3 regions of the Colwellia sp. PAMC 21821 genome follow, and region 3 is predicted to be linked to each of the others. Evidence: predicted binding sites of a transcription regulator. Region 3 holds the regulator's gene; each other region holds the start of a gene.

Region 1 (3,291 bases), 650 kb from region 3:
CACACCAGGGCGAATAGAAGATCATTTAGGCCGTGGGACTTTATCATTAGAACACGTGGACACCCTGGTTTTAGATGAAGCTGACCGCATGCTGGATATGGGGTTTCAGGCAGCTTTAGATAACATCGTTGCTAAAATGCCAAAGCAACGACAAACGTTATTATTTAGCGCTACGTTCCCGCAACAAATTCAAAAAATAGCGAATAGTTATTTGCAAACACCTGCTGTGATTAAAGTAGAGTCAAGCCATGAAAGTAGCACTATTTCACAGCACTTTTATCAGGTAGAAAATGATGAAGATCGCCTAACCGCTATCCGATTACTGCTACTAACTCATCAACCCGAGTCGAGTGTAATCTTTTGTAATACCAAAATAGAAACGCAGAATGTGGCGAATAAATTGGCTGCTTATGGTTTTGGTGTCGTAGCATTGCATGGTGATTTGGAACAAAGAGATCGTGATCAAACATTAGTGCGCTTTTCTAACAAAAGCGCCTCAATACTGGTTGCTACTGATGTTGCCGCCCGTGGTTTAGATATTGAAGCGCTTGATGCGGTATTTAATTACCATATTGCGCATGACAGTGAAGTGCATATACACCGCATAGGTCGCACCGGTCGTGCAGGCAGCACAGGTTATGCATTTTCATTATTTAATAAAAAAGATAGCTATAAAATTGGCTTATTGGAAGATTATTTAGAGCGAACTATTGAAGGTGAAGAGTTACCGAGTAGTGAAGCTTTAGAGCGAAATGTATTTACGCCAAAAATGACCACGATTCAGATCGATGGTGGTAAAAAACAAAAAGTCAGACCAGGCGATATTGTTGGTGCACTTACGGGTGAAAATGGCATAACATTTGAACAAGTGGGTAAAATTCAATTAGGCGCTAATTGGGCATATGTAGCGGTAGAAAAATCGGTAGCGAGAAAAGCGTTAAACAAGTTAACGCATGGCAAGCTAAAAGGCCGTACTTTTAGGGTTAAAGAATTAAAGTAAGTAGTTACTAAGTTTAATGCCATAAGTTATAAAAAATAACATCACAGGTGCCCAGCTGAAAATTGAGCATCTGCGGTGTTACATTATTAATTTTAATACCAACCTCCTTAATTTTTACAACTGAAAATTAACCTGTATCTTTTCAATTTTAGCGACATCAATTATCTTAACGTTACCGATAACACTGCGTTGTAAGCGTGCCGCGGTTTTATTTGCGCCGTGTTTTTGTGCGAAACTGATAATATCTTCGCCGTTACACATCACCTTCATTGCGAGTATTTTGTTTCGTAAATTATAAGAGTCAGCTGTTTTTTGAAACTGATTAACGTTATTAGTTAATGTAGATTTACAGACGTCAATAAGGGCTGTTTCAATATATTTATCCATGGCATAGCTATTAAAACTGACAATTGATAAAACTGAACAGGTGATCGCGGTAGTAGTGAATAATTTGAATGTGTTCATTTGGCTCTCCGTATACAATTAAAAATTTATTTACGCTGTGTACACTTTTAATAGTGACGTATTCGCGATAAAAAGTTGTAAAGAAGAGCGGACTGAATGTAAAAGTTAATCACTAGCAATAGTGGCTAGTACCTATGGTAATATTTTGTTTTTATAACATAAAATTTTTATAGTAAACCGGTTTGATGACATTAACTCTTACATCTATGGGTGAACTTTGAAACATTATCGTATAGACATGTTATATATCGTAAGATGGAACACATGAAATTTATGTTGGCAGCTAACATTTTCTGGTAATTTTATAAAATCAGGGTATGATACTGGTAATATGTACAGTCTTTACTGGCCTGAATTGGCATACTTTTATAATTTAGAGCTTAGAGCTTAGAAATTAGAATAGGTCTGCTTTTAGTTGGGCAGTAACGAATTGAATTTGGTAAATAGTAAATAAGGGATAACAATGGCAGTAGAGAGTCGATTTGTCGTCATAAGACAAGGTGTGGAGGTAGAAACATTCATGGATAAAAAAGCCGCAGACGAATATGATAAAATGCTCGATATGGCAGATAATTTATCTGAAATGTTTGAACAAGCACCTGTCGAGCTTTCTGAAAGTATTCGTGAAGAACTCAGTGTTTATTTAGCCCAAAATCGTGATGACGTGCTGGTAGCTTTACAAGCTAAAAAAGCTAAAGCAACGAACACTAAAGCCGTTGTTAGTAGCCCGAAAAAGACTAAAGCAGAAGTGGCCGATGAGGTTGTTGAAGCCGACAGTGTGAATACAACTGAGAAAGTAAAAAAGGCCAAATCGCCTAGCGCTAAAGCAAGTAGTAAAACTAAACCTGTGGTAGCTTAAGCTTATATTTAGATGCTGGTCAGCGAAAAGTTAGCTAGTGTTTAACCTTGTTTATCCCTAATCGAGGTTGTTTTTTTCATTTGTTATTGGTTAATTTTTTATGGTGGTGTTTTGGAATATCAGCTAATACGAAGCGCGCGGAGAAAAACTATTGCCTTGCAAGTAAGCAATGCACAAATTATTGTTAGGGCACCAAAGTTTGTCAAAACAGCGTACGTTGAAAGCCTTATACAATCTAAATTGTTGTGGCTAAAACAAAAGGTTGCAGAACAACAGCACCATACCTTATTAAACCCTACTTTTACTCAACAACTTAGCAACGAGAATGCTCATAACAAACCATCAATCTATATTGATGGTTTGCCGCATAATATTGTCATTGCTTACGGGCCACAAAATGTTATTCATAATAAGCAGGATCAAAGCTTAACCGTGGTGCTCAATGCTCGTTATGCATCATACAGTTTGCACTCAGAACTTACGGTAACGAAAATTAAAACGCAAATTGAAGGCTGGTTTAAAGCGCATGTTGAAGATTATATTCAGCAAAATCTTATAGGTTTTTCTAATAAAATGTCGCTATATGCGTCATCGTTTAAAGTGAGAAAATATAAAGCACGCTGGGGAAGTTGTAATAGTCGTAGCGAATTAAGCTTTAATTACTTATTGAAAATGCTGCCAACCTGGGTGGTTGACTATGTCATCATCCATGAGTTATGTCATATCAAACACATGGACCATTCGACAAAATTTTGGCAACTAGTTGCCGTATATTGCCCTGAATATCAAAACGCCAAAAGTTGGATGCAAGAACACCAACCTGACCTGAAATGGTCGTAACCTTCCTCTTGCATAACAGGCATAACAGGCATAACAGGCATAACAAAAGCTATCTCTTTCATATTTAATCAATAATTATTATGTCTAAGCTAATTAATCAACTTTTTATAAACTAATTGGCACGAGA
Region 2 (3,291 bases), 1.1 Mb from region 3:
TTGCTGGATTAAAAAAGGCTCAATTACATCTTCAATCGTTTCACGTTCTTCACCAATGGCAGCGGCAACATTATCTAGGCCAACGGGACCACCGCCGAATTTATTAATTATCGCTTCAAGTAATTTACGGTCCATTAAATCGAAACCTTCATTATCGACTTCTAGCATATCTAAAGCACTAGCAGCCGTTGCTTTACTGACAATACCGTCGGTTTTCACGTCAGCGTAATCTCTGACTCGTCGTAATAGTCGATTAGCAATACGTGGTGTACCACGGGAGCGCCTTGCTACTTCAAATGCCCCCGCTTGAGCAATTTCTAAATTTAAAAAATGGGCTGAACGCATCACAATTTCAGTTAACTCTTGCGTGTTATAAAATTCTAACCGTTGAACTATGCCAAATCGATCGCGAAGTGGTGATGTTAGCGATCCAGCGCGAGTAGTTGCGCCAATTAAAGTAAAGGCGGGTAAATCAAGCTTTATGGAGCGTGCTGCAGGCCCCTCACCTATCATAATATCTAGCTGATAGTCTTCCATAGCAGGATAGAGAATCTCTTCTACTACCGGACTTAAGCGATGAATTTCATCAATAAACAAAACGTCATTTTCTTCAAGGTTCGTCAGTAATGCCGCTAAGTCGCCAGCTTTTTCCAACACAGGTCCTGAGGTTGTACGAATGCTTACACCCATTTCATTAGCCACTATGTTGGCTAAAGTCGTTTTACCTAAACCTGGCGGGCCAAATATTAATAAATGATCCAGCGGCTCTTGTCTTTTCAATGCAGCAGCTATGAAAATATTCATTTGAGACTTTACATGTTCCTGCCCAGTATAATCTGACAGCATTTTTGGCCGAATAGCTCGGTCAACCGTTTCATCTTCACGGCTAGCTATTGGTTCAATTAATCGATCTGCTTCTATCATGTATTACTCTTTGGAAAATTACGGCTTTACACGCTAAACGGTACTATTTACAAATAAATTACCGTCATATGACTTAAATTAGTTTAGCTTAATTTGAATTAGCTTAATCTATAACATCGCTTTTAAAGCATTGCGGATCAAGTCTTCGCTACTTTTATCAGCTTCAAATACTGACTTCACCGCTTTATCTGCTTGTTGTTGACTATACCCTAAAGACACTAGAGCGTTAATAGCATCACCTCGGTTATCGCTAACAAACGCATTGGCTTGGTTAACATCTGTAGGCATCATACGAACGAGTGCATCACTACTGTCAGTTTGCCAATCTTTTAATCTGTCACGCATTTCAATCAACAAACGCTCTGCTGTTTTCTTGCCAACACCCGGAATTTTCACAATCGTGGTTAAGTCGTCATGGATGACACAACTGACAAATTGATCGGCAGACATGCCGGATAAAATAGCTAAGCCTAGTTTTGGTCCAACACCATTAACTTTGATCAATAAGCGAAACAGTCTTCGTTCCACTTTATTAGCGAAACCATAGAGTAGTTGTGCATCTTCACGAACAACAAAATGGGTATATAAGGTTGCTTCTTGGTTAACTTCGCCTAGCGCATAAATGCTGGTCATTGGCATGGTTACTTCATAGCCAACTCCATGACACTCGATTAAAATTTCGGGAGCCATTTTTTCTATTAATATGCCACGTAAACGTCCAATCACGGCTTAACCTTTTTACTTGATATGATATATGAGGTCACCATACCACTAGATATTTATACAGTAAAGTTTAAGCCATGAATTATTTGAATCAAGGTGGAATTTTCAACAAGGTAAAGGCAATTAACCTCTAACGTAACCGTCCTCGCACGGTTTTACTGGCTTGGCCTGATAATTTACTGATCGAATCATGGCTATGCGCATGACAAAGTGCGACGGCTAATGCATCTGCCGCATCTGCTTGTGGCGTGCCTGGTAATTTCAAAATAGTTTTTACCATATGCTGCACTTGCGTTTTATCTGCCGCGCCGGTACCCACAACTGATTGCTTAATTTGTCTGGCCGAGTATTCTGCTATTGTTAAACCATTATTAGTGGCCGCAACAATTGCTGCGCCTCGGGCTTGCCCTAGCTTTAACGCTGAGTCAGGATTTTTCGCCATAAACACTTGTTCAATAGCAAACATGTCCGGCTGAAATTGTAAGATAATCTCACTCACGCCAGCAAAAATGGTTTGCAAACGCATGCCTAAATCTTCACCTGCAGCCGTTGCTTTAATGCAGCCGCTGCCTAAATAAATGAAATTTCGACCCTGCTGTTTAATAACACCGTAGCCCGTTAAACGTGAACCAGGATCTATGCCTAAAATAATACTCACTACAAAGTACCTTTAATAATTATTTAAGAGCAATTGAAAAAAAACGCACGAATAAAGCCTAAGTAGCATTCATTCGTGCGTTTTAACTGTTTTTAATATTAAGTGTTCAATCAATATTAAAAATTCTGAAACGAAAGTTATTCTGCTTTTTCGTCAGTATCAGTTTCTTTTTCTAAACAAGCAATGCCTAATTCTTTCAGCTGTGCAGGGTTTGCATGGCCTGGCGCATTAGTTAAAGGACAAGCAGCGGTCGTTGTTTTCGGGAATGCCATAACATCACGAATTGAACTTGCACCTGTCATCAACATCACTAACCGGTCTAAACCAAACGCTAAACCTGCATGAGGAGGCGCGCCATATTGTAATGCTTCGAGTAAGAAACCAAATTTCTCTTGTGCTTCTTCATCACTAATACCCAAAATACGGAATACGGCTGCTTGCATATCTTGATTATGAATTCGTACAGAGCCACCGCCTAATTCACAGCCATTAAGTACCATGTCGTAAGCATCAGATAACGCGCCTACTGGGTTAGCTTCTAATTCAGCCGCCGTTAAGTTAGTCGGAGCGGTAAACGGATGATGAATAGCATGCATGTGTCCATCTGCTTCTTCAAACATTGGGAAATCAACAACCCACAATGGTTTCCACTCACCTTCTAATAATTCAAGGTCTTCACCAATTTTAAGGCGCAGTGCACCTAATGATTCAGTCACTACGTTATAAGTGTCTGAGCCAAAGAAAATAATGTCGCCGGTTTTAGCATTCGTGCGATCTAATAAGGTATTAACCGCTTCTTCAGTTAAGAATTTTAAGATAGGTGATTGCAAACCTTCAAGACCTGCATCACGGTCGTTCACTTTCAACCAAGGCATACCTTTCGCGCCATAAATACCGACAAATTTAGTTAATTCGTCAATACCTTTACGAGAAAATTTAGCTGCACCGCCTGGTACACAGATAACCGCAACTCGACCTTTTTCATC
Region 3 (3,291 bases):
ATGTTAATTTAAGTCGCTGCTCTAACTTCTGAATTTGCCCACTCAACGTTGGTTGACTAACAAAACAGGCATCAGCAGCATGGCCAAAATGTTTATATTGGGCAATGGCCGTAAGATATTCTAAGTCACGTATTTTTATCATAGTTAAAATCTATGGTTGTTAGGGGTTTAATAGTTAAATTATTTTATCTTAAAAGATGAAATTCAGCCACTGTGCTCTATTATGCTAATTAATAACTTAATGGTATTAAATACAACAAGGTAACAACACTGCAAAAATATACTTGTGAAAATAGAAGTAGTAAGTTTAAAGTTTGTTTATTTATTTTGATATTTTATTTATTTTACAAGCCAATTGGATTTATACCCATAGATCATTTTGAGCGGTTAGATCACTGTTCGCATCACCAGTATTCACTACGCCTTTTGGCTCCACAATCATAATTTTACATTCAGCCTTAGCGACGGGTTTATGTTCAACACCTTTAGGGATCACAAACATTTCGCCAGGCGATAAGGTGACAAGTCCATCTCGAAATTCAATAGTAAGAACGCCATCAATGACAATAAAAACCTCATCTGTTTCTGGATGGTCATGCCACACAAATTCACCTGCTACTTTCACTAATTTAAATTGATAATCATTCATTTCAGCGATAACACGCGGTGACCAATGCTCAGAAAATTGGCTAAACTTATCTTTAAAGTTGATTACTTTTGACTTCATCTTAGCTCCTAGGGCTTAATTTAAGCTTTTAATATTACATAATTCTCACGTTTGATAAACTACAAATTTTTCACTTAAATAAGAAAAGCTATTGTTTTAAAAGTGTTTTTAATTATTTGAAGTAAAATAAACAGAAAGTTATTATTAAAATTCACATTTAAATTTACAAAACTGCTCAATCTCTCCGCAATAATTTCTTGCGTTTCCATAAAGCCTGTATAGAATAACAGTAATACTGTGTAAAAACACAGGCTTACTCTTCAGTCGCTTAAGGAATAAAAATGCGCCCTTTAACACCTAGACAACAGCAGATATTTGATCTGATCAGAGCAAAAATTTCGGATACGGGTATGCCGCCAACTCGTGCCGAAATAGCGACTAACTTTGGGTTTAAATCGGCCAATGCAGCAGAAGAACATTTAAAAGCGCTAGCTAAGAAAGGCTATATTGAGATGTTACCTGGTACTTCTCGTGGCATTCGTCTTGCAGAAGAGTTTATTGAAGAAGATGGTTTACCCCTTATCGGCCGAGTCGCGGCAGGTGAGCCAATTTTGGCACAAGAACATGTTGAGCAGCATTATAAAATTGATGGCAGTTTATTTCATCCTCCGGCAGATTATTTATTGCGCGTTAATGGCGAGAGTATGAAAGATATCGGCATTTTAGATGGCGATTTGCTCGCTGTTCATCAAACCACTGACGTACAAAATGGCCAAGTTATTGTTGCTCGTGTTGAAGACGATGTTACGGTTAAGCGTTTTAAACGTGAAGGTAATGTGGTTTATTTACATGCTGAAAATGAAGATTTTTCGCCAATCAAAGTCGATTTAAAGTCACAACAATTTAACATTGAAGGCCTAGCTGTAGGGGTTATTCGCGCAGCAGATTGGATGTAAATAACCATGCGCCCACGGTAGATTTTTTGCGATTCACCTAATCCATATCACGCAGATTTAATGAGTGTTTTTTTTAAATAGCTTGTTTAAATCTGCATGTTCCTTTCGTTTAATCGTTTTTCTAGCACCAGATGTATTTTTGTCCTGAACAATTCTATTATTAGCCAATAAATAACGCTAGTAGCCTGTTTTTTATACAACTAATTCTGTGGTTGAATATTTATTATTCAGCACAACAAACACCCTCTGAACAAAAAATAAACATTGGATTAACCCCAGTGAAAATGGACGTATCACTCTGTTTAGGGTTATTACTCTATTGTATTTATTGGTTTTTATTTTACATGCTTTTGAAATTTTAAATTGACCCCGATCAAGTTTTAAGTAATTCTAGTCTAGAAAACGTACAAACATAACAATAGGGCGCAATTGACAGTAGTTGAATAATGCGTCACTTAAATAATAATAAATGTATGCGCAAAATAGTCGGCCTTCATCGTGAAGTCGTGTTGTTTTGCCTTAAAAGGGTGAAGGAGATGTCGAGTGAAAAGACGTAACCTAGGTTTGCTGTTGCTAGGGGGCTTGTTGTCGAGTTCGGTATGGGCAGATATGTCGCTGAACTTAACCAAAGGTGTTACGGAAGTTAGTAGAGACGTATACGATTTACATATGTTGGTTCTCTATATCTGTACAGCTATTGGTGTTGTGGTATTTGGTGCTATGTTTTGGTCTATGGTGTTTCACCGTAAATCAAAAGGCTTTAAACCAGCAACCTTCCATGAAAGCACAAAAGTAGAAATTCTCTGGACGGCTATTCCTGTCGTCATTCTAATCGCTATGGCTGTTCCTGCCACTACCACGCTCATTGATATGGAAAATAACGATGATGCAGATATAACTATTCAGGTAACCGGCTCTCAGTGGAAATGGCATTATAAATACTTTGATCAAGACCTTGAGTTTTATTCGGTACTTTCTACGCCACGTGACCAATACGAAAACCAAGATGGTACTTCAGCAGAGAAAGGTGAAAACTACCTGCTAGAAGTTGACCGTCCTTTAGTTATTCCAACCAATAAAAAAGTACGTTTTGTTATTACCTCTGATGATGTTATCCATGCTTGGTGGGTTCCAGCATTTGCTGTAAAACAAGATGCTAACCCTGGTTTTATTAACGAAGCTTGGACTAAGGTAGATGACCCTGGTGTTTATCGCGGCCAATGTGCTGAGCTATGTGGTAAAGATCATGGTTTTATGCCGATAGTTGTCGAAGTGAAATCTGAAGCTGATTACGCCATTTGGCTTAATGAACAGAAAGAGTTGAAGGCTAACGCGGCAGCTGCAGAAGCGGCATCGTTAAATGCTTCAGTTCCTTTAGAAGAATTGATGCAACTAGGTGAAACAACTTACACCGCATATTGTGCAGCGTGTCACCAAGTTAGTGGCCAAGGCTTACCACCAGCATTTCCAGCGCTTAAAGGTAGTGCTGTTGCGACAACAGGTCCTGCTAGCGAGCACATAGATATTGTTTTCAATGGTAAAGCTGGCACCGGCATGCAAGGTTATGGCAAGCAACTGAGCTTAAAAGAAATCGCAGCTGTTGTGACTTATGAGCGTAATGCTTGGGGTAATAATACCGGTGAAGCTGTTCAAGCTGCCGATGTTCAA

What was found. Region 3 encodes LexA, which represses DNA repair genes until DNA is damaged. Its sites were predicted from a motif close to TACTGTATNNNNATACAGTA; they were not measured.
Region 1: a site for LexA is predicted at 1,787-1,806, ahead of A3Q33_RS11845 (YebG family protein). Genes of this name have one in related genera too.
Region 2: a site for LexA is predicted at 1,694-1,713, ahead of ruvA (Holliday junction branch migration protein RuvA). Genes of this name have one in related genera too.

Annotation. Positions count from the first base shown of each region.
Region 1 covers NZ_CP014943.1:2,769,905-2,773,195, forward strand. The annotation lists gene dbpA (ATP-dependent RNA helicase DbpA) at 1-1,000, shown strand, start outside; gene A3Q33_RS11840 (DUF3718 domain-containing protein) at 1,115-1,465, opposite strand; gene A3Q33_RS11845 (YebG family protein) at 1,929-2,324, shown strand; gene A3Q33_RS11850 (M48 family metallopeptidase) at 2,436-3,164, shown strand.
Region 2 covers NZ_CP014943.1:3,213,331-3,216,621, reverse strand. The annotation lists gene ruvB (Holliday junction branch migration DNA helicase RuvB) at 1-924, opposite strand, end outside; gene ruvA (Holliday junction branch migration protein RuvA) at 1,033-1,650, opposite strand; gene ruvC (crossover junction endodeoxyribonuclease RuvC) at 1,778-2,305, opposite strand; gene aspS (aspartate--tRNA ligase) at 2,443-3,291, opposite strand, start outside.
Region 3 covers NZ_CP014943.1:2,115,784-2,119,074, forward strand. The annotation lists gene oxyR (DNA-binding transcriptional regulator OxyR) at 1-142, opposite strand, end outside; gene A3Q33_RS08920 (cupin domain-containing protein) at 362-727, opposite strand; gene lexA (transcriptional repressor LexA) at 1,009-1,623, shown strand; gene coxB (cytochrome c oxidase subunit II) at 2,167-3,291, shown strand, end outside.